3 regions of the Peribacillus sp. NPDC055009 genome follow, and region 1 is predicted to be linked to each of the others. Evidence: riboswitches for the same ligand, from Rfam matches in the RefSeq annotation. Region 1 holds a riboswitch; each other region holds the start of a gene.
The links. Region 1 has a riboswitch for glycine ahead of gcvT (glycine cleavage system aminomethyltransferase GcvT). Riboswitches for the same ligand answer to the same signal wherever they lie in the genome.
Positions count from the first base shown of each region.

Region 2: it holds a riboswitch for glycine, as region 1 does, so the genes downstream of both, ACWF5P_RS12405 (amino acid permease) here and gcvT (glycine cleavage system aminomethyltransferase GcvT) in region 1, are expected to answer to the same signal.
Region 3: it holds a riboswitch for glycine, as region 1 does, so the genes downstream of both, ACWF5P_RS02410 (amidohydrolase) here and gcvT (glycine cleavage system aminomethyltransferase GcvT) in region 1, are expected to answer to the same signal.

Region 1 is NZ_JBSGVZ010000004.1:166,902-174,726, forward strand. Features, by position in the region: gene comGF (competence type IV pilus minor pilin ComGF) at 1-216, shown strand, start outside; gene comGG (competence type IV pilus minor pilin ComGG) at 209-595, shown strand; gene ACWF5P_RS09095 (YqzE family protein) at 703-888, shown strand; gene ACWF5P_RS09100 (YqhG family protein) at 935-1,732, opposite strand; gene ACWF5P_RS09105 (DEAD/DEAH box helicase) at 1,710-3,398, opposite strand; glycine riboswitch at 3,775-3,862, shown strand; glycine riboswitch at 3,866-3,949, shown strand; gene gcvT (glycine cleavage system aminomethyltransferase GcvT) at 4,088-5,194, shown strand; gene gcvPA (aminomethyl-transferring glycine dehydrogenase subunit GcvPA) at 5,212-6,558, shown strand; gene gcvPB (aminomethyl-transferring glycine dehydrogenase subunit GcvPB) at 6,551-7,825, shown strand, end outside.
Region 2 is NZ_JBSGVZ010000006.1:246,600-254,424, forward strand. Features, by position in the region: gene argH (argininosuccinate lyase) at 1-1,209, shown strand, start outside; gene ACWF5P_RS12390 (hypothetical protein) at 1,488-1,694, shown strand; gene ACWF5P_RS12395 (sodium:solute symporter family transporter) at 1,833-3,311, opposite strand; gene ACWF5P_RS12400 (DUF3311 domain-containing protein) at 3,308-3,508, opposite strand; gene ACWF5P_RS12405 (amino acid permease) at 3,785-5,128, opposite strand; glycine riboswitch at 5,335-5,413, opposite strand; gene ACWF5P_RS12410 (amino acid permease) at 5,916-7,304, shown strand; gene ACWF5P_RS12415 (FAD-binding protein) at 7,606-7,825, shown strand, end outside.
Region 3 is NZ_JBSGVZ010000001.1:469,403-477,227, reverse strand. Features, by position in the region: gene ACWF5P_RS02415 (DNA translocase FtsK) at 1-1,486, opposite strand, end outside; gene ACWF5P_RS02410 (amidohydrolase) at 1,905-3,092, opposite strand; glycine riboswitch at 3,215-3,321, opposite strand; gene ACWF5P_RS02405 (DUF1444 domain-containing protein) at 3,559-4,365, opposite strand; gene ACWF5P_RS02400 (thioredoxin family protein) at 4,416-4,727, opposite strand; gene ACWF5P_RS02395 (hypothetical protein) at 4,837-5,343, opposite strand; gene ACWF5P_RS02390 (YtoQ family protein) at 5,467-5,916, shown strand; gene ACWF5P_RS02385 (AraC family transcriptional regulator) at 6,050-6,919, opposite strand; gene ACWF5P_RS02380 (DUF84 family protein) at 7,039-7,560, opposite strand; gene ACWF5P_RS02375 (M42 family metallopeptidase) at 7,643-7,825, opposite strand, start outside.

The DNA of each region.
Region 1 (7,825 bases):
TCAGATGAACAATTATCATCGTTTGAACAATATGAAGATAAGGTCCGAAGACGAGTGAATGGCATGGGGCATGAGGTCATCTTACAGAACATTTCGAAATTCCGGGTTGAGAAGGATGGCAGTGTCATTGTTATAAATATAACGGATAAAGCAGGGACTACTTTCAGTCGAAGATTTCATCCTTTCTTTAGGAATGTCACGAAAGTCGATGAATAATCAAAAAGGAGTCGTTTTCCCGATGGTCATGATTGTAGCGAGTGTTTTCATCATGTTCACAATACTAATGATCGATCAGTTTATCATTGTTAAAAAATTTTATAAAGAAGTGGAAGAATCGCTTGTGGCCGACCATCTTGTCCATTTAGCGATCAAGGATGTGACGGCAGAGTGGGGCGAAGAGATCCCAAAAATCATCCAGGGGGAAATTTCATACCCTAATGGTGTGGTGCGGTATTCCGTAATGAAAGAAGAAGGTCCTTATGTCTATATCGAGTTCACATCCACGACTAAAAATGACCGCGAGGGAAGGGTCATCATTCAATACGATAAAGAAGCTGGGAAAGTGAAAGAATGGTTGGAAAAGCAGGCTGTTTAATACGCAAAATCAACATTCTTTTAAGTCAGGTACACGTGTTCAGGGAACAAGCAAAGGAATAAAAGCTGCGTAAACGGGGCATACTTTGCATAGGGTGATTATTTTATATGTCTACAAACGCTTATATTAAATATCTGACTCAGCAGCTTGTCGAGTATTTTAATCTGACGAAAAAAGAACGAAAAGAAAAGCGCCGTCACAGAAAAGAGGATAAAAATCATGGTATGTCCCATTGGTTTGGCATTGTCCCTTTTGCTTTGTCGATGTTCGTAAGGAAAAATATCAAAAAATAAAACAGATGTCCTGAATTTAGGGCATCTGTTTTTTTATTGTTCTTACTTATCCCAATGCCCTATCAGAAAGGTAAAATAACCCTCCGTTGATGATGGATATTCGGATGTTGGGTTCATATTGAGCTTTTAAGGCATCTTTTTCGGTAAAATAGCTCTCACTTTTTTCTTCCATATCCTTGTAAAAATGCTCCAATAAATTCAAGTCATTCTGCCAGCGAAGCATTGCTTCCTCTGCCCAGGAATGGTCATCATCCTCGAAACTGGTCCTGATGTATGTATCCAGTCTTGCCAATCCGCTCTTGGGCATTATGAGCGGTGAAAGCGTAAAGGAGTAATCCGGTATTTTGGGGGTGACCTTTATCGGTAAAACCCGATGGTGAAACCTTTCCATGATCTCACCTGAGATTAAATTCAAACCGATCGACATGAAGGTATCCTTTTTACGATCGCATTGATAGGATATTTTCACATTCAGGGTCAGCCAAGGAAACAAAGGATTATTTCCCCCTTTTGATGGAGGGGTATCCTCAAAAAGTCTAGTATATCCTGCCAGCTTTTTGGTAGATTGAATAATCTGGTGAAGGCGAGGGGAGCCAAAATGAATCATTTCTCCCTTTAAATCGGATGGAGCTAGTTCTGGATCGGTAATGAAAGTCATCTGTGCTGGGTTTGGAACGCCGCCTGTTTTTTCTAGATAATGCCAATAAAAGGGTCTGTTCATTAATTCTTTATCCATATCAATCGTCAATTGGACTGTAAGGTGGGTTGGTGCATTATCCAGTATTTCACAATCATTGGCTTTAAAGTAAGTTATTAAAAAATCATGAATTTCCCGTTGCTGCATGAACCTCACCTTCCTTCATTGATTGGGCGAATTGGATTAACGATGAAAAATTATCCATCTTGATTTTCATTTCGCCCTCTGTTTTGGATTCACCGACTACATCAATCAAATATTCTTCAATGTTGTTAATATCCAGTTTGGTTAGAATATCATCCAATTCGCCGATTACTTTCTCGAATAAATTTATTTTTTCATATAGTAACTTTAGAATATGTTCTTCCACTGTATTTTTCGTGGCAAAGTTATAAATCATCACATCTTCTTCCTGACCAAGGCGGTGTATCCGTCCGATTCTCTGTTCGAGCCTCATCGGGTTCCATGGCAGGTCAAAATTAATCAAGTGATGGCAAAACTGAAGGTTTATCCCTTCCCCGCCAGCTTCTGTTGCAATCAATACCTGTATATTTTTTTGGAATAATTCTCGCATCCAGTCTTTCTTTCCGCGCTTAAAACCGCCTCGGAAAGGAACTGAAGAAATTCCATTCTGCTGTAGATACCATTGTAGATATAGCTGAGTCGCCCGGTATTCGGTAAAGATAATGACTTTATCATCAATTTTCTTGATCAGTTCCAAAGCTTTTTCAGCCTTTGAGTTCTGAACCGTTTCATTCACTTTAGAAAATAAATCATCAAGCTTTGCCAAAAAGTCAGGGGAAGGCTGATCATATTTATTTTTCATATTCTTTAATGTATAAAAGACCGCCTCTCTGCTGCTGCATGCTTCCCTTTGGAGAGTGAGAGCCGAAAAGGCGCTTCCTTTAGAACCATCCGAAATAGGTTTGAATTTGGAAACAGCATCGTACAATGCTTGTTCCGTTGGAGAAAATTCAATGGTGATGGTCTCCACATGCCGTTTTGTCCATTCAATGCCAGTATCGGCCCGCCGGTTTCGAATCATGACAGTGTTGACAAGTTCCTTTAGGTGTTCATCTTCAATTATGTTCCGGCCTTTCCCTTTATACTTTTCTGAAAAAAGTGAGGCATTTCCCAAGTGGCCTGGTTTCAATAACGAAACGAGGTGGAAAATTTCCTCGACTTTATTTTGAATCGGAGTGGCTGTCAGGAGTAAACAAAATTTCTTTTTCAGATTTTGGACGAATTCATAGTTCTTCGTCTTATTATTTTTAAGTTTATGAGCTTCATCAATAATGATGAAGTCGTATTCCTGCTTGAAAATGATATCTCGATGTGGAGCTCGTTTCGCTGTATCAATGGATGAAATGACCACATCACAGGAGTCCCAAACATAGCTTTTTCTCTGAACGACTGCCGGTATATGAAACTTGGTATTCAATTCAAAAGCCCATTGTGTGACAAGGGAAGCCGGAACAAGGATCAAAACTTTTTTTACAAGGCCCCTAATCATATACTCTTTTAGGATCAATCCAGCTTCAATTGTTTTTCCGAGCCCTACCTCATCAGCTAAAATGGCCTTTCCATTCATCTTTTCCACCACTTGCTTGGCTGCTTCCAATTGATGGGGAAGTGGGGTTAACTGCGGAAGGTGCTTGGGCGCCTGTAAACCTTCAAAATCAGGGATGATAAGATTTTCCTCCATTTGAACCGCGAGCTTATAAAGCTCCCAGTTTCCCCATGGACCGTCATTTTCCATCTTTTGCAGAAACTCGTCATTCCATTCAGAATTAAAGGATATATTGATTTTCATAGAAATAACTCCCTCTTAAATCATATTTTCCTTAATAAAAGGTCAAAACCCGAACATTTCATATGTGAAGTAAGAAAAATATTTCTCTTCAAAAGATATTGCAGAGATAAGTTTCTTAGGGTAGGATATAAGTATATTTAGAAAATTCCAATTTCCCAACGCTACAAAGAATCTTTGTACATCGATTTTGCAGTTCGCGTTTTCTTAGTATGGGCTATAGGCTTCTAATTTATCCAAGATTACTGAAGGAGACCAATCAAACGGTTTCTGAGGTTTCAGGAGAATTGGCAGAGAATGCATTCCACGATGCTCAGAGGTTTTACCGATGTTTGGTGGCTTATTCGCTTCCTTTCATTGGTAGACCATTTATATGCGGGTGAAGATAAGGGGAGAGACTACGGATGTAGCGCCGAAGGAGCAAACTTAGCAGTGAATCTCTCAGGCAAAAGAACTCTTATTGGACGCAACTCTGGAGAGCGCCGTCCGTTTTGGGACGGCCACCAAAGGGGAAAACCTATTACATAGGTAAACTTTCAGGTTTCAGGACAGAGAAAAAGCTCAAACGGGCTTTCTCTGTCCTTTTTTGTGCTTTTTTCACATCATGAATCAGGATATATCTGATGCGTAATGACAAGAAGCTTTTGATAATGAAGCCAATTAATTTAAAAAAATCTGAAGGGGGTCATTTTTTGACCGATTTAAAAAGAACACCACTATTTGAGGTTTATCGTGAATACGGAGGTAAAACGATTGATTTTGGCGGCTGGGAACTTCCTGTCCAATTTTCGGGTATAAAGGACGAACATGAAGCCGTACGTACAAAAGCTGGGTTATTCGATGTTTCCCATATGGGTGAAGTCGATGTTAAGGGTCCTGGGAGCCTTTCCTTTTTACAAAAGATGCTGACTAATGATATATCAAAGCTGAAACAGGGCGGTGCCCAATATTCCGCCATGTGTTATGAAAACGGAGGCACGGTTGATGATCTAATCGTGTATAAAAGGTCTGAGGATGACTATCTGCTCGTGGTCAATGCAGCGAACACAGAAAAAGATTTCAATTGGCTGCAAGCTCATTTATCGGAAGATGTCCAAATCAAGAATGTATCTAGTGACTATACACAGCTGGCACTTCAAGGGCCAGCTGCAGAGAAGATTTTACAAAAACTATCGGGAAATACTGCTTTAAGTGAAATTGGATTTTTCAAGTTCAAGGAAAATGTCATGATTAACGGTATCTCCACGATGGTATCCCGTACTGGATACACTGGTGAGGATGGCTTTGAGATATATAGTGACAGTGAAAATGGTCCAGCCCTTTGGAAGGCGATTATGGATGCCGGAAACGAAGAGGGAGTTCAGCCGATTGGATTAGGTGCTCGTGATACCCTGCGTTTTGAAGCGAAACTGCCGTTGTATGGGCAGGAGCTTTCAGCAGACATCACCCCGATAGAAGCCGGGATTGGTTTTGCAGTAAAAGTCGATAAGGAAGTTGATTTTTTCGGGAAAGCCGTTCTTGCTGAGCAAAAGGAGAAAGGAGCTCCTCGCAAGCTTGTGGGAATTGAAATGATAGACCGTGGCATTCCACGTCATGGGTATAAGGTCTACAGCGGTGATAAAGTCATTGGCGAGGTCACGACCGGTACCCAATCACCAACGTTGAAGAAAAACGTGGGTTTGGTACTTATCGATAAGGAATTTTCAGTGCTGGATGCGGAAGTCGAAGTGGAGATCCGTTCCAAACGTTTGAAAGCCGTTATAATACAAACACCTTTTTATAAAAAACCACGTAAATAGAGGGGAATGGTCATTAGATGAAACATCGTTATTTACCCATGACAGAGCAAGATAAACAAGAAATGCTGAAAGCGATAGGGGTATCCACTGCTGAAGAACTTTTCAATGATATCCCTGAGAGCGTTCGTTTTCAAGGAGAATATGATATCAAGCCTGCTAAATCGGAACCAGCATTAATGAAAGAATTATCAAGGCTTGCTGCCAAGAATGCGGATCTTAAAAACTATGCTTCCTTCCTTGGTGCGGGTGTCTATGACCATTATGCACCGGTCATCGTCGATCATGTTCTATCCCGTTCTGAATTTTACACGGCTTATACACCCTATCAGCCTGAAATTTCACAGGGAGAGCTTCAAGCAATCTTTGAATATCAAACGATGATATGTGAATTGACGGGCATGGATGTGGCTAACTCCTCCATGTATGACGGCGGGACAGCGCTGGCTGAAGCAGCCATGCTTGCTTCAGGACAGACACGCCGCAAGAAGATTCTCATTTCAGGAACCGTTCATCCTGAATCAAGAGAAGTCGTGAAAACTTATGCGAAAGGGCAACGCGTGGAAGTGATCGAAATTCCTTATAAAGACGGTGTGACGGACTTAGCTGCTTTAAAGGAATTGGCGAATGAGGACATTGCAGGAGTGATCGTGCAATATCCGAACTTTTTTGGTCGGATCGAGTCATTGAAGGAAATGGAAGAAATCATTCATGGCGTCAAATCCATGTTTATCGTTTCCAGTAATCCGCTTGCATTGGGAGCTTTGACATCCCCTGGTGCACTCGGTGCAGATATCGTAACGGGGGATGCTCAGCCATTCGGCATTCCAGCGGCATTCGGTGGACCTCATTGTGGATATTTTGCGGTTACTAATAAACTTGTTCGGAAAGTTCCGGGCCGACTCGTCGGTCAAACCGTGGATGAAAATGGTAAAAGGGGATTTGTACTAACGCTACAAGCTCGTGAACAGCACATTCGCCGTGACAAAGCCACATCCAACATTTGTTCCAATCAAGCTTTGAATGCGTTGGCAGCTTCTGTTGCAATGACCGCCCTTGGGAAAAAGGGTGTCAAGGAAATGGCCGTGCAAAATATTCAAAAAGCACATTATGCGAAAAAAGCAATTATGGCAGTAGGGGTGGAAGTGATATTCGACGGTCCTTCGTTCAATGAATTTATCATTAAACTGCCTGCTTCGTTTTCAGAAATCAATAAAAGCCTTTTTGAAAAAGGGATGATCGGCGGCTTTGATTTAGGGACGGTTTATCCTGAGCTGAAAGACCATATGCTGGTTGCGGTAACTGAACTTAGAACAAAAGAAGAAATTGATGCACTTGCGCAGGAATTGGGGGATCAACATGAATAATCAAGATCAATCACTCATTTTTGAAATCAGTACTTCCGGTCGAATCGGGTACAGTCTGCCAGAAATGGATGTTGCAACTATTCCGCTCGAAGAAATTCTTCCTGCCGACTACATCCGTGAAGAAGAGGCAGAACTGCCTGAGGTGTCCGAACTGGATATCATGCGTCACTATACAGCACTCTCCAAACGGAATCATGGGGTGGATTCGGGTTTTTATCCGCTGGGTTCATGCACGATGAAATATAATCCGAAAATAAATGAAAACGTGGCACGTTTCAACGGCTTTGCCCATATCCATCCATATCAAGATCCGGCTACCGTTCAGGGAGCATTGGGACTCTTATTTGATTTGCAGGAACACTTAACTGAAATCACCGGGATGGACCAAGTGACATTACAGCCTGCAGCAGGTGCACATGGTGAGTGGACAGGGTTGATGATGATTCGCGCTTTTCACGAAGCGAATGGCGATACAGAACGGACGAAAGTGATTGTACCTGATTCTGCACACGGTACGAATCCTGCCTCTGCCACTGTTGCCGGACTTGAAACGATTACAGTGAAATCCGATGAAAATGGATTAGTCGACCTTGAAGATTTAAAGCGTGTTGTCGGACCTGATACGGCGGCCTTGATGCTGACGAACCCCAATACATTGGGATTATTTGAAGAAAACATCTTGGAAATGGCACAACTTGTCCATGATGCAGGTGGGAAGCTTTATTATGACGGAGCCAATCTGAATGCAGTCCTTTCAAAAGCACGCCCGGGTGACATGGGCTTTGATGTGGTTCACTTAAATCTCCATAAAACATTCACAGGTCCGCATGGCGGCGGCGGTCCGGGTTCTGGTCCTGTAGGTGTGAAGTCGGACTTGATTCCTTACTTGCCTAAACCTCTTATAATTAAACAAGGTGAGCAATTCGCTCTTGATTATGATCGTCCGCAATCCATTGGCAGGGTAAAACCTTATTATGGTAATTTCGGGATTAACGTGAGGGCATATACGTACATTCGTTCAATGGGGCCTGATGGCCTTAAAGCCGTCACCGAAAATGCGGTCATCAATGCCAATTATATGATGCGCAAGTTGGAACCTTATTTTGACTTACCATATAATCGTCATTGTAAGCACGAATTCGTATTAAGCGGACGCCGGCAAAAGAAATTGGGGGTTAGGACTCTCGATATAGCCAAAAGATTACTGGATTTCGGGTATCATCCTCCAACCATTTACTTCCCGTTGAACGTGGAGGAAGGAATGATG
Region 2 (7,825 bases), on a different contig from region 1:
ATGGAGGCAAAGATCGGTGAGGAAATCGGTCATGAACTTGCAGGGAAGATTCATATCGGCCGCAGTCGTAATGATATGGGAGTCGCCATGTACCGGCTTGTTTTAAGAGGTCATCTACTCCAATTGATTGGCTATGCAAACCAATTGAGTGAAGCGTTCTTGGTGCAGGCTGAAAAACATACAGAAACCTATATAACTGGTTACACGCATACCCAACCGGCTCAGCCGACTACGATAGGACATTACTTTTTGGCAATATATGATGTGCTTCAAAGGGATATTGGCCGGTTATGGGCAGCCTATGAAACGGTTAACCAATCCCCTTTGGGCGCGGCCGCGTTAACGACCACCGGTTTTCCGATCAGCCGGAACCGTACGGCTGAACTGCTTGGATTTGATTCGGTGATTGAGAATTCCTATGACTCGATTGGCGGGGCGGATTATTTATTGGAAACCGCAACTGCCATCATGACGTGCATGGTCAATACAGGAAGATGGATTCAAGACTTCCTGCAGCATGTGACAAGGGAGTTTGGAACCTTTCATGTGGCGGACCCTTATGTTCAAGTGAGCAGCATCATGCCGCAAAAAAGAAATCCAGTCTCCATTGAACATTCCCGTTCGATTGCAAGCAGTGCGTATGGTGATGCACTTGCTGCAATGAATATGATCCACAATACACCATTTGGTGATATCGTCGATACGGAAGATGATTTACAGCCGCATTTATATCGGGCTTTTTCGAATGCAGGACGTGTCATGAAACTAATGTATGCCGTCATGTCAACCTTGAAAGTAAATGAAGAACACACAAAGAAAATGGCCGCAAAATCCAGTATAACGGTTACTGAATTAGCGGATACCCTATCAAGAGATTACGACATATCCTTTAGAAAAGCCCACTCCATAGCCAGTCATATTGCAAAACGGTCAATTAGTGAAGGGAAAGAGCTATATGATTGGGACACAAAAGAAATCAACAAGATCATCAATGAATTCGTTTCAGTGAACATAGCAGAAGATGAATGGAAAAAAATAATCTCTCCCGAATATTTTGTGGAAATTAGAAGCATTCAAGGCGGGCCCTCCCCAAAAGAGGTTACGAGAATGATTGTAAATAGAAAACAAAAACTGGAACAAGATTTGCAGGAATATAAGGAAATGGTCAAAGCATTGAATGATGGCAGGAAGGCTTTAGTGGATTACTAAAGGTATGTTGTTAAAGGGAAATGAGTCTTGACGCGCATGAAACTCACGAGTAAAAGCATGAACCTTCTGAAGAGAGTATTTTTTGTTGGCTCGGAAGCAATACGATGCATTTTACTGAGAAAGCTTCATATTTTATGATATATAGTCATTCTTTATCAGGGTGGCTATTTATTTTGGATTTTTATTGCAACTGAGATATCCCTAGTGACAATGAATGTAGATTATTCCTAAAAACAATGCTATTATTTGGAAAATATATAATATAAGGCGGAATGTTAATGTCAAATAGATCTCAGTTCGGTGTTATCCTGATTTTAATAGCTTTCGTAATATCGATTACTTTTTGTTTGAATCCGGAAGTTTTATTAAGAGGTGGATATGATTTAGCTATTGATGGTCTGGTAGTATCCAGAACCTTGATGATTATTTTTTCGTTGTATTTATTAGTTAAAATAGGGGATTTGTTTATAAACAGAAAAGATTAATAGTCTAAAATGAGGTTTCCTATAAACAATATTGAGAAAAAGGACAATATGCTTGGATGCCGATAATAAGGAAGGCTCAGTCTTTTGACTGAGCCTTCCGATGTTTATTTATCCAAAATAACCGGTTTCAAAGTTTCTTCATTTTTCGTTAACGGATTTAGGTTCCAACTGAATCGCTTGCTTTCTGAAAGCCAGACTTACTGCGATCATCACAATGAAATTGACTGCCAATGCAATGATTCCCACATTCAAATCTTTCGCTGCTTGCGGCAAGGATGGAAACAAGGTCCCTATTGTCGAATGACTGAGTGTAATGCAAATTACGATGGCCAATCCTGAAATGATGCCGGAGATTGCGCCAAATTTATTGATCGGATTATTCCTTTTCAGACTAAAGAGCAGGGACGGGAAAAGCTGTGTGATTAGACTGTATCCCATAAGAATTAATGCTGACATCGTTTCGCCGCCGTTTAAGGTGAAGTAGACGGCTATAAGGGCGATGACTGGAACAAGGAACTTTGCCAATCGTACAACATGGCGATCGGATACTGCAGGTGCAAATTCCTTATAGACGTTTTTCGCGAGCAGTGTAGCGACGCTCATCAAAAGCATGGATCCCGGCACCAATGCAGTCAATAATCCAGCTCCGCCGATTATGCCTATAAACCATGGATCAAAGGTCTCGATCGAAAGGCGCAGCAATGACAGGTCTGCATCTGCCCCAACGAGTCCGGGCACTTTCAATATTGCTGTAAACCCAACAAAAAAGACGAATAACAGCATGAGTGTATATAAAGGGCTGATGATGGCATTTTTTCGAAATACCTTGCCGCTGCGTGCTGAATAAACAGCACTGAAAACTTGGGGCCACATATAGAAACCGAATACGAGCAATATTACCGTGGAGATAAACCATGATACGCTAAGACCCTGATCAGGGAACTTTAGAAAACCAGGCTTGACCGCATCAATCGCTTCAAACATCGGCTGAAATCCGCCAAAGTAATGAATCGGCAGATAAATCCCTAAGAATCCTATTATGGCGACCATCATGATATCTTTAATGACCGCTGTCCAAACTGAACCGTGTATACCGGAGATCATCACATAAATGGTAAGGCTGATTGCCCCCATCCAAACTGCCTCAGACATTGAGATGGCACCATAAGATGCTTCTGAGACAATGATCCCCAATCCTTTCAGCTGCACGACGATCACTGGAATCATCGATACCACACCGACAAGCGCAGCCAAAACTCCTAAACCAGGACTCTTATATTTGCTTACAAAGAAATCGGATTGAGACATTAGTTTATTTTCTTTAGCATATCTCCATATTTCCGGTAGGAGCCAATAGGATAATACGTAAGACAAAGTAATGTAAATTAGAACATATAGAGCGGGTGCACCTTTGCCATAAGCCCAGCCGCTGCCGCCAAGGAAGGAGAAGGTCGTATAGATTTCCCCGGCCATCAGCAGAAAGACGAAAATCGCACCAAAACCACGTCCGCCCACCGTCCATTGTTCCAAGTCCATATCTTTCCCTTTTGAAGAGCGTATGCCTAAAAATATCGATAGAAGTAAAAATGCTAAAATGATTAAGAGAGCAATATTCATTCCTGGTCACCTTCCCGATTCCTGGGATCCAGCTTATACATGATGCCCAGTATGACAGAGGTAAGGACCACCCACATAGCCATCCAGAACATATTGAAAGGCATCCCTAATACATATGGTTCTATTTTATTAACAAAAGGTAGAAATCCTAGTATGCCTATAAAAGGAACTAGAGTAAGAATATATATAATCTTCATTAAACAAACCCCTCCGTTTTAAATAAAGTGAAACGTCCACCAATGGGGGTTTATTCTTCAATGCCACTGATGGATGGGTGGACCAAACCGGGATGAAAAATTCATACATGACGGAAAAGGTCCGATAATATATATATTAGCTTACACTATTTTGATATAAAATTTAATGCAGTTGCCTGATATATTTGAGCAACTGTACGCAGACAGCCGAACAATGATATGTTCATAAAACAGATAAAGCCTTGAATTCATAGTGAGTTCAAGGCTTTATTTCCTTTAGCTATATTTTTTCCTAGAATTATATAGTATTACCAAAAGTATGAACCAGATTGGGGTCAAGAGCAGTGATAGTCGTGTAGCTTCAGCGAATAGCATAACAATAAGGATGAACAGGAATAATCCTAATATGGCGTAATTGACAAAGGGTGTAAAAGGAGCCTTGAAAGTCGATTTCGCTCTTAGGTCAGGCCTTGTTTTCGAATATTTGATATGGGAAATCAAGATAATGCTCCATACCCATATGAAACAGATGGCACTGATGGTCGTCACGACGGTAAATGCCTGTTCAGGTATCAGTTTGCTTAATAATGCCCCTATTGATACAACGATTGTGGATGTTAATAAGGCATTGCTCGGAACAGCCTGTTTATTTAATTTTTCCAGTTTAGCAGGGGCTTCGCCATTCCTGCTTAACGTATAAAGTATTCGGCTCGTTGAAAATAAACCGCTGTTGCATGCAGAAGCAGCGGATGTCAAAACGACGAAGTTGATGATCCCTGCAGCGACAGGAATGCCGATTAACGCAAAGACCTCTACAAATGGGCTGCTCGTGGCATCCAGTTGTGTCCATGGGTTGACGCAGAGAATGACGAATAGTGCACCAACATAGAAAAGTAAAATCCGGACAGGGATTTTATTGATGGCAGATGGAATGTTCTTTCTCGGGTTTGCCGTTTCTGCTGCGGAAACCCCGACCAATTCGACACCGACAAATGAGAAGACGACCAGCTGTAAAGATAATAGGAATCCAGAAATGCCATTAGGGAACATGCCCCCATGATTCCATAGGTTCGTTAGGGAAACCGTTCCGCTATTGGTATTGAAGCCGATGATCAAAAGGATGATCCCCACGACGATCAAGGCGATGATCGTGATTACTTTAATGATGGCAAACCAGAATTCCAATTCGCCAAATAACTTAACGGTCAAAAGGTTCAATCCTAACAGAATGACTAGGCATATTAGAGCCGGAATCCATTGAGGGATATCGAACCAATATTGCATATAGACGCCGACAGCTATGATATCGGCCATTGCGGTCATGATCCAACAGAACCAATATGTCCACCCTGTCACGAAGCCGGCCCATGGACCGACATATTCGGTTGCAAATTCAGTGAATGATGTATACCCTGCATTGGATAAGAGCAATTCCCCTAGTGCCCTCATCACAAAAAACAAGGCAATCCCTATTATCAGATAGGAAAATAAAATGGAAGGTCCTGCTAATTGTATGGCTTTTCCGGAACCTAAAAATAATCCGGTGCCAATGGTTCCTCCTATTGCGATCAGTTGTACATGTCTATTTTTTAAATCTCTTTTTAATTCTTGTTTTGCCAATTCTTACGCCCCCGTCTTTTTATAGTCTTGGTAGTGAATGAATTTACCTGAATGGTCTTGGAGAGAGGGACTGATTTTTTCGTCCAGCTTGCCTTTCCCATTGGTTTTAAAGCTGTTGTTTTTAGTCCAACCACAAAATGGACAATAAAAAAAGAGATTGGATAATACCAATCTCTTAAAGGGTTCAGAATAACAATTTTATCATTCGTTACTCTTCTGTCCTTTTGCCTGAGATTGTGAATCCTTCGGCGCTGCATCTTGTACAGTCTCTCCAGAAGCTGCTCCTGCTATAGTGTCATCCATAGCATTCATCGCTTGCTTGTATGCGGTTGTGAATAAATGTTGTCAGTGATAATCTACCACTGCTGAATCATTCATTATGCTTATAAAATAATATTGGAATTCTATCATCTATTTTTCGGAAGGTCAACAATTTTTTTTTGAAGTGAAAACGGCAATAGCTGTAGTTTTATAGTGGTCTTAATTTTTATTAAGGTACTTGAAAAATTTGTTTTTTGGATGATCACTATTATGAAATATTGAACATCATTTTTTTGAAATGATATTTTTAGATAAGGGAAATTGCCAAGATATATTTGGTAACTGTTTATTTCAAAAATACAATTGTATTTTTACAGAATATTTACTATTATAAGATAAGAAAACATAATTGAAGTGTTATTGATACTTTTTTCGATAAAGCATTTCTAACCGCAATAATTAATAGAGAGTCGTTCGTGTTAAGGATGGAAAAGCATTACCGATATTGCATCTGGGGGAGTTAAACATGTCGAACAAGGAATTAAAGAGAGGGCTGGAAGCACGTCACATTCAAATGATAGCTTTGGGCGGAACCATCGGTGTCGGGTTATTCATGGGATCGGCGAGCACGATCAAATGGACCGGGCCCTCTGTAATGCTTGCTTATGCCATCGCAGGTATTTTTATATTTTTCATCATGCGTTCCATGGGTGAGATGCTCTATTTAGAACCGACTACAGGTTCTTTTGCAACCTTTGCGAGCAGCTATATACATCCTTTGGCAGGTTATATGACTGCTTGGAGCAATTGGTTTCAATGGGTAATCGTCGGAATGTCCGAAATCATCGCGGTTGGGTTGTATATGCAATATTGGTTCCCGGATTTACCGGCTTGGATACCAGGTGTGGTCGCCATGATCATCTTGGGGGCGGCCAACCTCATTTCAGTTAAATCCTTCGGGGAATTTGAATTCTGGTTTGCGCTTATAAAAATCATAACGATCATATTGATGATCGTTGCCGGCCTAGGCCTTATCTTCTTTGGAATAGGGAATGGCGGGGATGCGATTGGATTATCGAATCTATGGGAAAATGGCGGCTTCTTTACGGGAGGCTGGACAGGATTCTTCTTTGCGCTTTCCCTTGTCGTGGCATCCTATCAAGGCGTTGAGCTTATCGGCATCACAGCCGGAGAAGCGAAAGATCCAAGGAAGACCGTAACAAAAGCTATCCAATCAATCATATGGCGTATATTAATTTTCTATATTGGTGCCATATTTGTCATCGTGACAGTCTTCCCTTGGGATCAACTGGATGACTTAGGAAGCCCATTCGTTTCAACCTTTGCTAAAATAGGTATCACAGCAGCAGCAGGAATCATCAATTTTGTCGTAATCACAGCGGCAATGTCTGGATGCAACAGTGGGATTTTCAGTGCAGGGCGTATGCTTTACACACTTGCATTGAATGGCCAAGCTCCAAAAGTCTTTGCTAAAGTATCTAAAAATGGAGTGCCGGCATATTGTACGATCGCTGTACTATTAGGATTGGGCATCGGGGTTATCCTGAATTACCTTGCACCGCCGCAATTATTCCTTTATGTGTACAGTGCGAGTGTATTACCCGGGATGATTCCATGGTTTGTCTTACTTATCAGTGAGCTTAAATTCAGAAAGGTAAATGCCGCTGAAATGGAGAAACATCCGTTCAAGATGCCGTTGGCCCCTTACAGTAACTATGCGACAATTGCCTTCTTACTGATGGTGCTGGTCGGTATGTGGATCAATCCTAGTACCCGGATTTCCTTGGTTGTCGGGATCGTTTTCCTAGCCTTGGTCGTAGCAAGTTATTACATGCTGAAAATGGATAAACGAACACCATTGGATGTTAAATCCGATGATGAAATTTCGGGATAAGAAACTCTATCAGAAAGCCCTTCTCTTAATTCGAGAAGGGCTTTTTTGTCTTTGGTGATTGTTGGAATTCAGGAGTGAAGTGGTGGAATTCACGAGTAAAATGGCGAAACTTACGAGTGAAGCTGAGAAACTCGAGTAAAACAGCGGAATTTAACGAGTAAATCAGCGAATCTCACGAGTAAAGCTAATTAGTAGTCCCCGTAACAAGGGATGCCAGCAGGGGGACGCTTATGGAATGTGTCTTCCTGACAACTTTTTCATAGGATGTAACATCATCTTTACCCGAGGAAGGGGTTATATTTTGGAAAGAACAAAACTTACCGGGCGGGTCGTTACACCTAATGATGCTGAGTATGAGCAGGCCAGGATAAATAATAACTTAAGTTTTTCTAAATTTCCAAAGGTCATTGTGTTTTGCCAGAATTCCAATGATGTATTGAATTCATTGAAGTGGGCCCGGGAAAATCATACACCTTTCCGGGTTAGGAGCGGCAGGCATAGTTATGAAAATTTTTCATTAG
Region 3 (7,825 bases), on a different contig from region 1:
CATCATGCACAGCATAAGTGGGAGGTGTCAGCAATTCGATATTAGGAAACACATAGTATGGATTTTCATTTTCATCCGCTTCGACAGAGCCAAAAACTGCCGGGATTTCGCCCTTACTGCCTTCTGCCGCTTCCTCTGTATATAATGCTTCTTGATACCCGTGTCCAGAAATCGGGGATTCCTGTTCCAAGAGCGGCTTAGGGTTGGAACCGATGTTGGATTCGACTGTATTTTCAGGCACAGCAGCGACGGTTTCGGAACCAACCTTAGCGTCCGAAAAGGTAAGTGGTATGGCCGGAGTCTGCTCTTTCGGAATAACTCTGCCTTCCTCCTGTTTCCGTTCAGGAATGGCGGTTGGTTTCGCTTGTCCTGCCTCTGTTTGGGCAGCATCATCCATTGGCCGCTTATCAGGTGATACTACTGCCCTTTCCGAATTAAGGCTTTTTTTTTCCGGCATCATTTTATTCATGAAGTCATTTTTTTTCCGATCTTGCTTAAGCATCATCACATTAAATGGGATGTGTTTTTTCGGACGTTTGTGCTGCACTTCAGGTATTGCCTCAGATGGGTCTTCAGGCATTGTCCCTTGACTAACGGATGGTTGATTTGATTGCACAGCAATCTCCCCAGGAACCGATATCGCTTCAGGCGGTGTGTCGTCCGTCTGTTCCATGATGGATACAGCGACTTCGCGTCCAAATTCTACTTCGTCCTGTTCAATAGCCTCTTTTTCCACCGCAGGCTCAATTATGTTGGGCTCGATTACTGCTTGTTCTGGCAGTGTCTCAATGGAATTCCTGCGAAAGAAAGCGGGTATCTCTGAATCTTCCAGTTTTTCTTCCGCTTGTTCCGGTATAAGAACGGATGGTTCTGTCGTCAATTCCTCATGTGACACTTCTTTTGGGATTTCAGGAATCGATGCTGGAATCCCGATATCGGGTTCTTCCTTTTTTAGGACGGGCATTTTGCTTTCTAATTCATATTCGACAATTTCTTCAGAAACGACTGTTTTTTTTTCCGGACGACGGAACCCATAAATGGGTGAAGGGATTTCCGTCGGACGGAATGGAGTATTTGAAGGGACTATTTTTGAGACTTCCTCCCGTTCGAAGTTTCTCCGTTTTGGTTCAGGATCCCTCACAGGCCTTCTTGTTTCTTTGGCCGCGCTCCCCTTTTTTGGTTCATGATCTTCCCTGTTTCTTTCCCTAGGCTTTCTTTTGCTCTGTTCACGATCTGGAATGAGCGGAAACTTGAACTGCCCTTTTGGATATTGAAACAGGATTTTCGTATCAGGGTCTGGCGTCTGCGACATTTTTTCCACTTTTTGATTGTAAACCTTTATTTCTTCTTCCTTTGACTTTGCAAGCTTTGAAAAATCCATTTTCCTTAATGTCTCTTCATCAAGCGGTTCATCTATAATAATCTCTTCAATTTCAATAATTTCCTCTGCTTGGAACCATTTTTTCATCTTATTTAGCCATTTCAAAACTATCACTCTTTCTACATCTGTAGTTATGTAACTAATTCTACCAGTTATTTTAAAAATATCGAGAAAATTTAAGCTAAATTGGGATTAGTATCTATTTTTTTATCGCACTCTTACTAACTTAACGTATTTCGCAGAACTCCTACCCTATTAAACCCCTTCTGGTATGAGTTTAAACCTGCACTTCGTGAAATAACATTAGCCCTTAGTCTACTATTTAAATAAAACACCGCTGTTAAATCGCGTTTACAAAGAGATTAAGTTTTCATGCCGCGCAAGAAGCAGACTGGTCAATTCATTGAAGCATCCTTCACGAAACCTCCGGTGGCATCCTGAAACCCATAAAACACCGTTCGTTAATACCGAACGGTGTTTTGTGGGTTTCTGCACTTTTTTGCAAACAAATATACCAATGGAACTATTCCCATTCATAAAAATCGCATACAACTTGGGCCACTGATTTGGATGCGATCAAAAGGGCATCTTCATCAATGTCGAATTTGGGATGGTGATTGAAATATGCCTTCTCCACCCCTTTTGGTTTGCAGCCAATGTAAAAGAAGCAGCCAGGAATCTTTTCTGCATAATACGAAAAATCCTCTGAACCAGAGAAAACCGGAAATTCCATAACCTTTTTAATATCTTTGTCTTTCATGCTTTCCAGACTATTTTTCACGAATCCAGTCAATTCAGGGTCATTATATAACGGAGGATAATCAGGCACATATGTTAGTTCGCACTGAACATCAAATTCCGTTTCTATCCCTTTAACGATGCGGTGGATTTCCCTATCGATCAGCTGTTGGGTCTCTGCTGTCATATAACGAACATCCCCTTCAATTTCTATACGATCTTTAATGACATTAAAGCTTCCTTTTCCATCGAAGGAGCCGATTGTGACCACGCCCATATCAAAAGGGTTCAAGCGGCGGCTGATCACGGTTTGTACGGCTGTCACGAAATGGGCGCCTGCCACAATGGCATCATTGGCCATATGCGGGGACGAACCATGGCCGCCTACACCCTTAATCGCCAGCTTGAAATAGGTCCGTCCAGCCATCGAATAGCCGCCGTGATACCCGGCAACCCCTGCAGGATGGGACGGAAATAAGTGGATTCCAAAAACGGCATCAAGTTCATCCAAAAACCCTGATTCCATAATGCTCTTTGCTCCACCTGGGGGTGTTTCTTCTGCATGTTGATGGATTATTTTAATCGTACCGGATAGGGAATCTTTAAGCTCATTGATGCAGTCTGCCAGAACCAATAAATAAGCGGTATGCCCATCATGTCCGCAGGCATGCATGACACCTTCATTTTTTGAACGGAACGGGACATCCGCTTCTTCTTTAATCGGCAACGCATCGAAATCCGCACGGAGACCTATCGTTTTCCCAGGTTTTCCGCCTTCGATCGTTACGATGATCCCTAATCCATTTCCTACATTCGTTTGAATCGACATATCCTTACCCTTATAAAAATCAATGATATATTGTGCCGTTTTCTCTTCTTTGAAGGATAGTTCCGGGTTCTCGTGTAAATGACGGCGGATTTGAACCATTTCCCCTTTACGGGCTTCCAGCATGTTCATTAATTTGCTTTTCACGTTCACGTTTATTCTCCCCCTTATTTCAAGTTGAGCATATTAGTAGTTCCATGTTCGCTGCATGCCTTCCGATGCAAAGTGCCAATTAAAAAAGGGCAGAGAAGGATTGCGTAAACTTACCGCTCCCCTTCTCTGTCCTTTTCACCTGAGAGTTTAGCTCCATTTTTGGTCATGGAGATTTCCCCTTTGGTGGCATACTGCTTCCTGCGCACTCTCCAGAGCTGCGTCCAGCTGCGGTTCCATTTACCTGAGAGATTTGCTCCAAGGGATCTTTTTGGGACTTGCTCCTTCAGTGGCTCAATGCTGCACTCTCCCACAACGTTCATCCGCTTGTTCTTTTTATATTCTCAAAATATTCCAATTATATTATCGCCGATTAAAAAATAAATATCAACTCTGAGTTATAAACTCTATTAAACTTTAAAAGGACCGCTGCCAGATGCTGACACGGTCCTTTTGTGATTCATTATTGTTCAGGCTTTTTGTTTTTACCCATAATGAAGATGGGCTCCAACTCATTTTCTTCGTAAAGGAATGATAGAGCCGTTATCGGAACATGACCGCTGGCAAAGAAGCTCATCGCCATTTGCGCAAGAATATCATAGCCCGTATCATTCTTCACATCGGCAATGATGATGACATCCTGATGGGGAATGGCCACAGCCATGGTTCCCTCGATCTTGTCCTTCATTTCCCGAAGCCATGATTCATTTAAAATCCTGCTGGCATCATATCCATCATTCGTGTTCAAAAAATAAAATGCATTACCTGCAACGATATCCGACTTCATTTCAGTGGTGAGGGAACGGGCATTGAATAGGGCAATTTCACGGATCCTGTCACCCTGCCAATTTTCCCGTTGAATCATCTTTTCATCTATAAGACGGTAGGTTTTCCCTAAATCAAGGGCATAAAAAACCCGGGTTTCAGCCGTATGCTCATCGAATAAAAACGGATTTCCTTCTTCGGATTCCATTGGAAAGGAGGTCGAGCGGATGACTGGGAAAATGAATTTCTCCTTGCCTTCCATACTGTGTTCTTCCCCCATCACATTCAGGGCCTCTTCCACGTAATAGGTAATTTCATCGATGGCCTTTTCCTGTACGTTTTCATAGTTAGCAAGCACAGGAGGCAACTCGATGGTAATCCCCTTCCCGGTCTTCACATTTTCCACCCGTAACGTATCTTGCTGGCTATCGAATTTGAATGAGCGATTCTCATCTTTTAAACGCTCCTTCAAGATATTTTTCAGCTTCGTGCTGTCCATTTTCATGACGGACCCTCCTCTTCATTGAAAAATCCCCAGCGAGAAGGGGAAATTGATTATAGTGATTGAATGAATTCCTCAATTTGTTCTTGCGTTTTGCGATCCTTGCTCACAAATCTGCCTAGCTCCTTGCCATTATCATACGCAATGAAACTTGGTATACCGAATACATCATTAGCCGCACACACATCGATGAATTCATCACGGTCCACATAAATGAATGTAAAGTCAGGAAATTTCGTTTCAATCTCCGGCATTATCGGTTCGATTACACGGCAATCTCCACACCATGTTGCTGAAAAAAGAAAGATATGTTTGCCTTCATTTTTAAATGCATCATATTGCTCTACTGTTTGTAATTTTTCCATTTGTATATTCCTCCTGCTCTAAATGACACCTTATTTTTTATAATCCCATCATACCAGAGTCTCCAGGAATCAACCATTAATACGGATCGGTTGAAAGTCACTGGTCCTCTTATTTCTGGGGCACGGATGAAACGATTTCCATCATTTGTTTTGCATCGGTTTTTAATTGGTCTTTATCCGTTTCGGTTGTCAGCTTCACTCCGCCGATCCCCACTGCAAGCTCATACTTTTCTTTCGGTATCTCTTTAATCGAAATAAAGCCGAATTTATCATCGGTTTGAAAAGAATGCAGTACTTCAAATTGATCCTCTTGTTCCTTTATGGCCAAATATAACACGGAGCTGTCTTCTTTTTCATTCGGATTGACAAATAATATATAAATCTTATCACCTTTTTGTAAAATCAAATTATTATCATGTTCTTCCACTACTTTAAAATCGTTTGGCAGATAGACCTGAATTAGGCCTGCCTCTTGATTAGGCTGTTTTTCATCGTCACGAAAAGCCACTTCAGCAGCCTTCATTGCCTTTTCGGTTTGTCTTTCGATACCTGAGCAGCCCACGATCAAGCTGCTTATCAACAGGAAAACAAGAAAATTCTTATTCGATAAAGCCATCGTCATTCCTCCAGCCGTCTCTTTTACTACCATATGGATAATATTATCCTTATTTACGGAATTCATCCATTTTCTAAAAAACATGGTACAATGAAAGCAATTTTATTATCGAGGAGGAAAACAATGAAGTTAATCGTGTATCTTGCTGGGGAGATCCATTCAAATTGGAGAAGCGAGTTGAGAGATAAGGCCGCTGCACTGAAGCTTCCTTTAGAATTCGTCGGCCCGATGGAAAATCATGAACGCTCCGATAATATCGGTGAAGATATCCTCGGGGAACAGCCGAATCCTATCCTGAAGGATGCGGCCGCTTCCCAAATCAATAATTTACGGACAGGTCTTTTGATGAAAAAAGCCGATCTTGTCGTCGCCCTGTTTGGTGAGAAATATAAACAGTGGAATACTGCCATGGACGCAAGCACCGCCGTTTCCCTGGGTAAACCGCTTATTTTGATTCGCCCGGAATCCCATCACCATGCTTTAAAGGAATTATCGGAAAAGGCGAGTGTCACGGTCGAATCCGTGAACCAAGCCATGAAGGTGCTTTCTTATATTTTTGAAGAAGGGCTGTAAATCTCCCTGTCCCTTAACCTTCCAGCTCAAGTATGAAGGATTTTTGTTTACCCAAATAAAAAGCTTGCAGGAGAAAGTTAGATTCCTAACCTCACCTGCAAGCGAAAAACGAATAAATTTTGATGGTTGAACACTATTTCTTTTTAATGGGAATCCAAATTTCGGAGTAATAGTCTGGGTTTGAAGCGTCGTCATTCGTGTATACTTCCAATTCGGGAGTGCCCGCATGTTCATGACCGCTGGTAGGAAACCATTCGGAAAAAATTCGCTTCCAAGCATGTTGGATGCTATCAGGCATAGGTCCGTGAACTTCAAATACAACCCACTTGGAAGCCGGTATCGTAAGGGTCGAAAACTCTTCAGGCGCTTCCCCGGCATACTCTGCACCTATCCAATAATCCATCGTTTCATTTTTTTCCACAGCCCGCTTATCGATACATACACCAAGCAAGCCATTTATTTGGCCATTGTTCAGCTTCGCTAACCTATCTCCTGTTCCATCCGAATTGACTTTCTCCCACAACTTTGGAATCCCGATCAAATTCTCTTCATTGACCAAGGAAAACTCTTGCTTGATTCCAATCAATTGAAAGGAATCTCTTTCAAAGATATTGTATTTCATCGGTTTTGCCCCTTTCAGAATAACCTGTATCATCAGGCGTTCATAGAATTTCAGCTTCCCCATATACTTTCGGGCTTCGCTTGGAGATACCCCATGCTGCCTTCGAAAAGCCTTTGAGAATGCCTCGGGGTTGTCATAGCCGTACTTGTAGGCTAAATCAATGACCTTGCCATTTGTGGATGAAATCTCCTGGGCCGCCAAGGTCAGTCTTCGACGCCGGATATATTCACCAATGGAAATATCCGTTAAAATGGTGAATGTCCGTTGAAAATGAAAAGCTGAAGCATTCGCCTGCCTGGAAATGCTCTCGATTGTCAGGTCCTCCAATAAGTGCTCTTCGATATAGTCGATGGCCTTTTGGATTGATTCAACCCACCCCATATCCGCTCACCCCTTGTCACTATATTAGCAAAGCCGCTCAATAAAACCCTGTCTTATTCTGCTCTGTTTTGGCAGTGTTCGTTTCCATCATTCGAAGCCCGCCTTTCCATGGCAGTGATTCAAAAATCCTGCTTTTTCATTTTCAGCTTATATTCGTATTGACCGGCTAACATCCTCATGATATGAAGGAACATTTCGCCCCTAGTGATTCGCTCATTTGTAAATACGCCGATCGCTCCTTCCTTTTTACTTATATTCTCTTGCCTTGTGAAGGCATCCATCACCGGGCCCAACTCTTCACCGTCCAGCAGCTTCCCGGCAACAATTCCCGGTACCGGGATTCTCGCTCCGGCAGCTACAAAGACCTCGCCGTCCCTCGTGGCCATTGCACCCCAATTGCACAGAAACAGGGCTTGTCCCATTTTCACGACACCGCCTTCAAGTCCGATACCCATATCGGCATCACTGTGAATCAAGCAATTCCGGGCACGTGTCATTGCCCCCTCCATCGTTTCCTCGTCTGAAAAAGGCTGTTCCGGGACCCCGCTCTCCACTTGAAGCGAAATGATTTTAGCATCTTCATATACACCAAGCACGGCACTTATTTTCGCCGGATTCTTACTGCCTACTGCTATTTTCAATATAATTACCTTCCTTCTATGTAAAAAAAAGCTGATGGAAAAGGATTCATGACAGCATCCCTTTCCATTTCAGCTTCCTCCATCAACCGTTTTTTATCAAGGTCTCGAATGTCGTTTTATCACAGGAACGAACCAATTTACCAATCAGTTCTCGTGCAGCGGCATAATCATCAATATGAATCATGGATGCATGTGTATGAATATAGCGGGAACAAATGCCAATCACCCCGCTTGGAATGCCTTCGTTTGCAATATGGACTTGCCC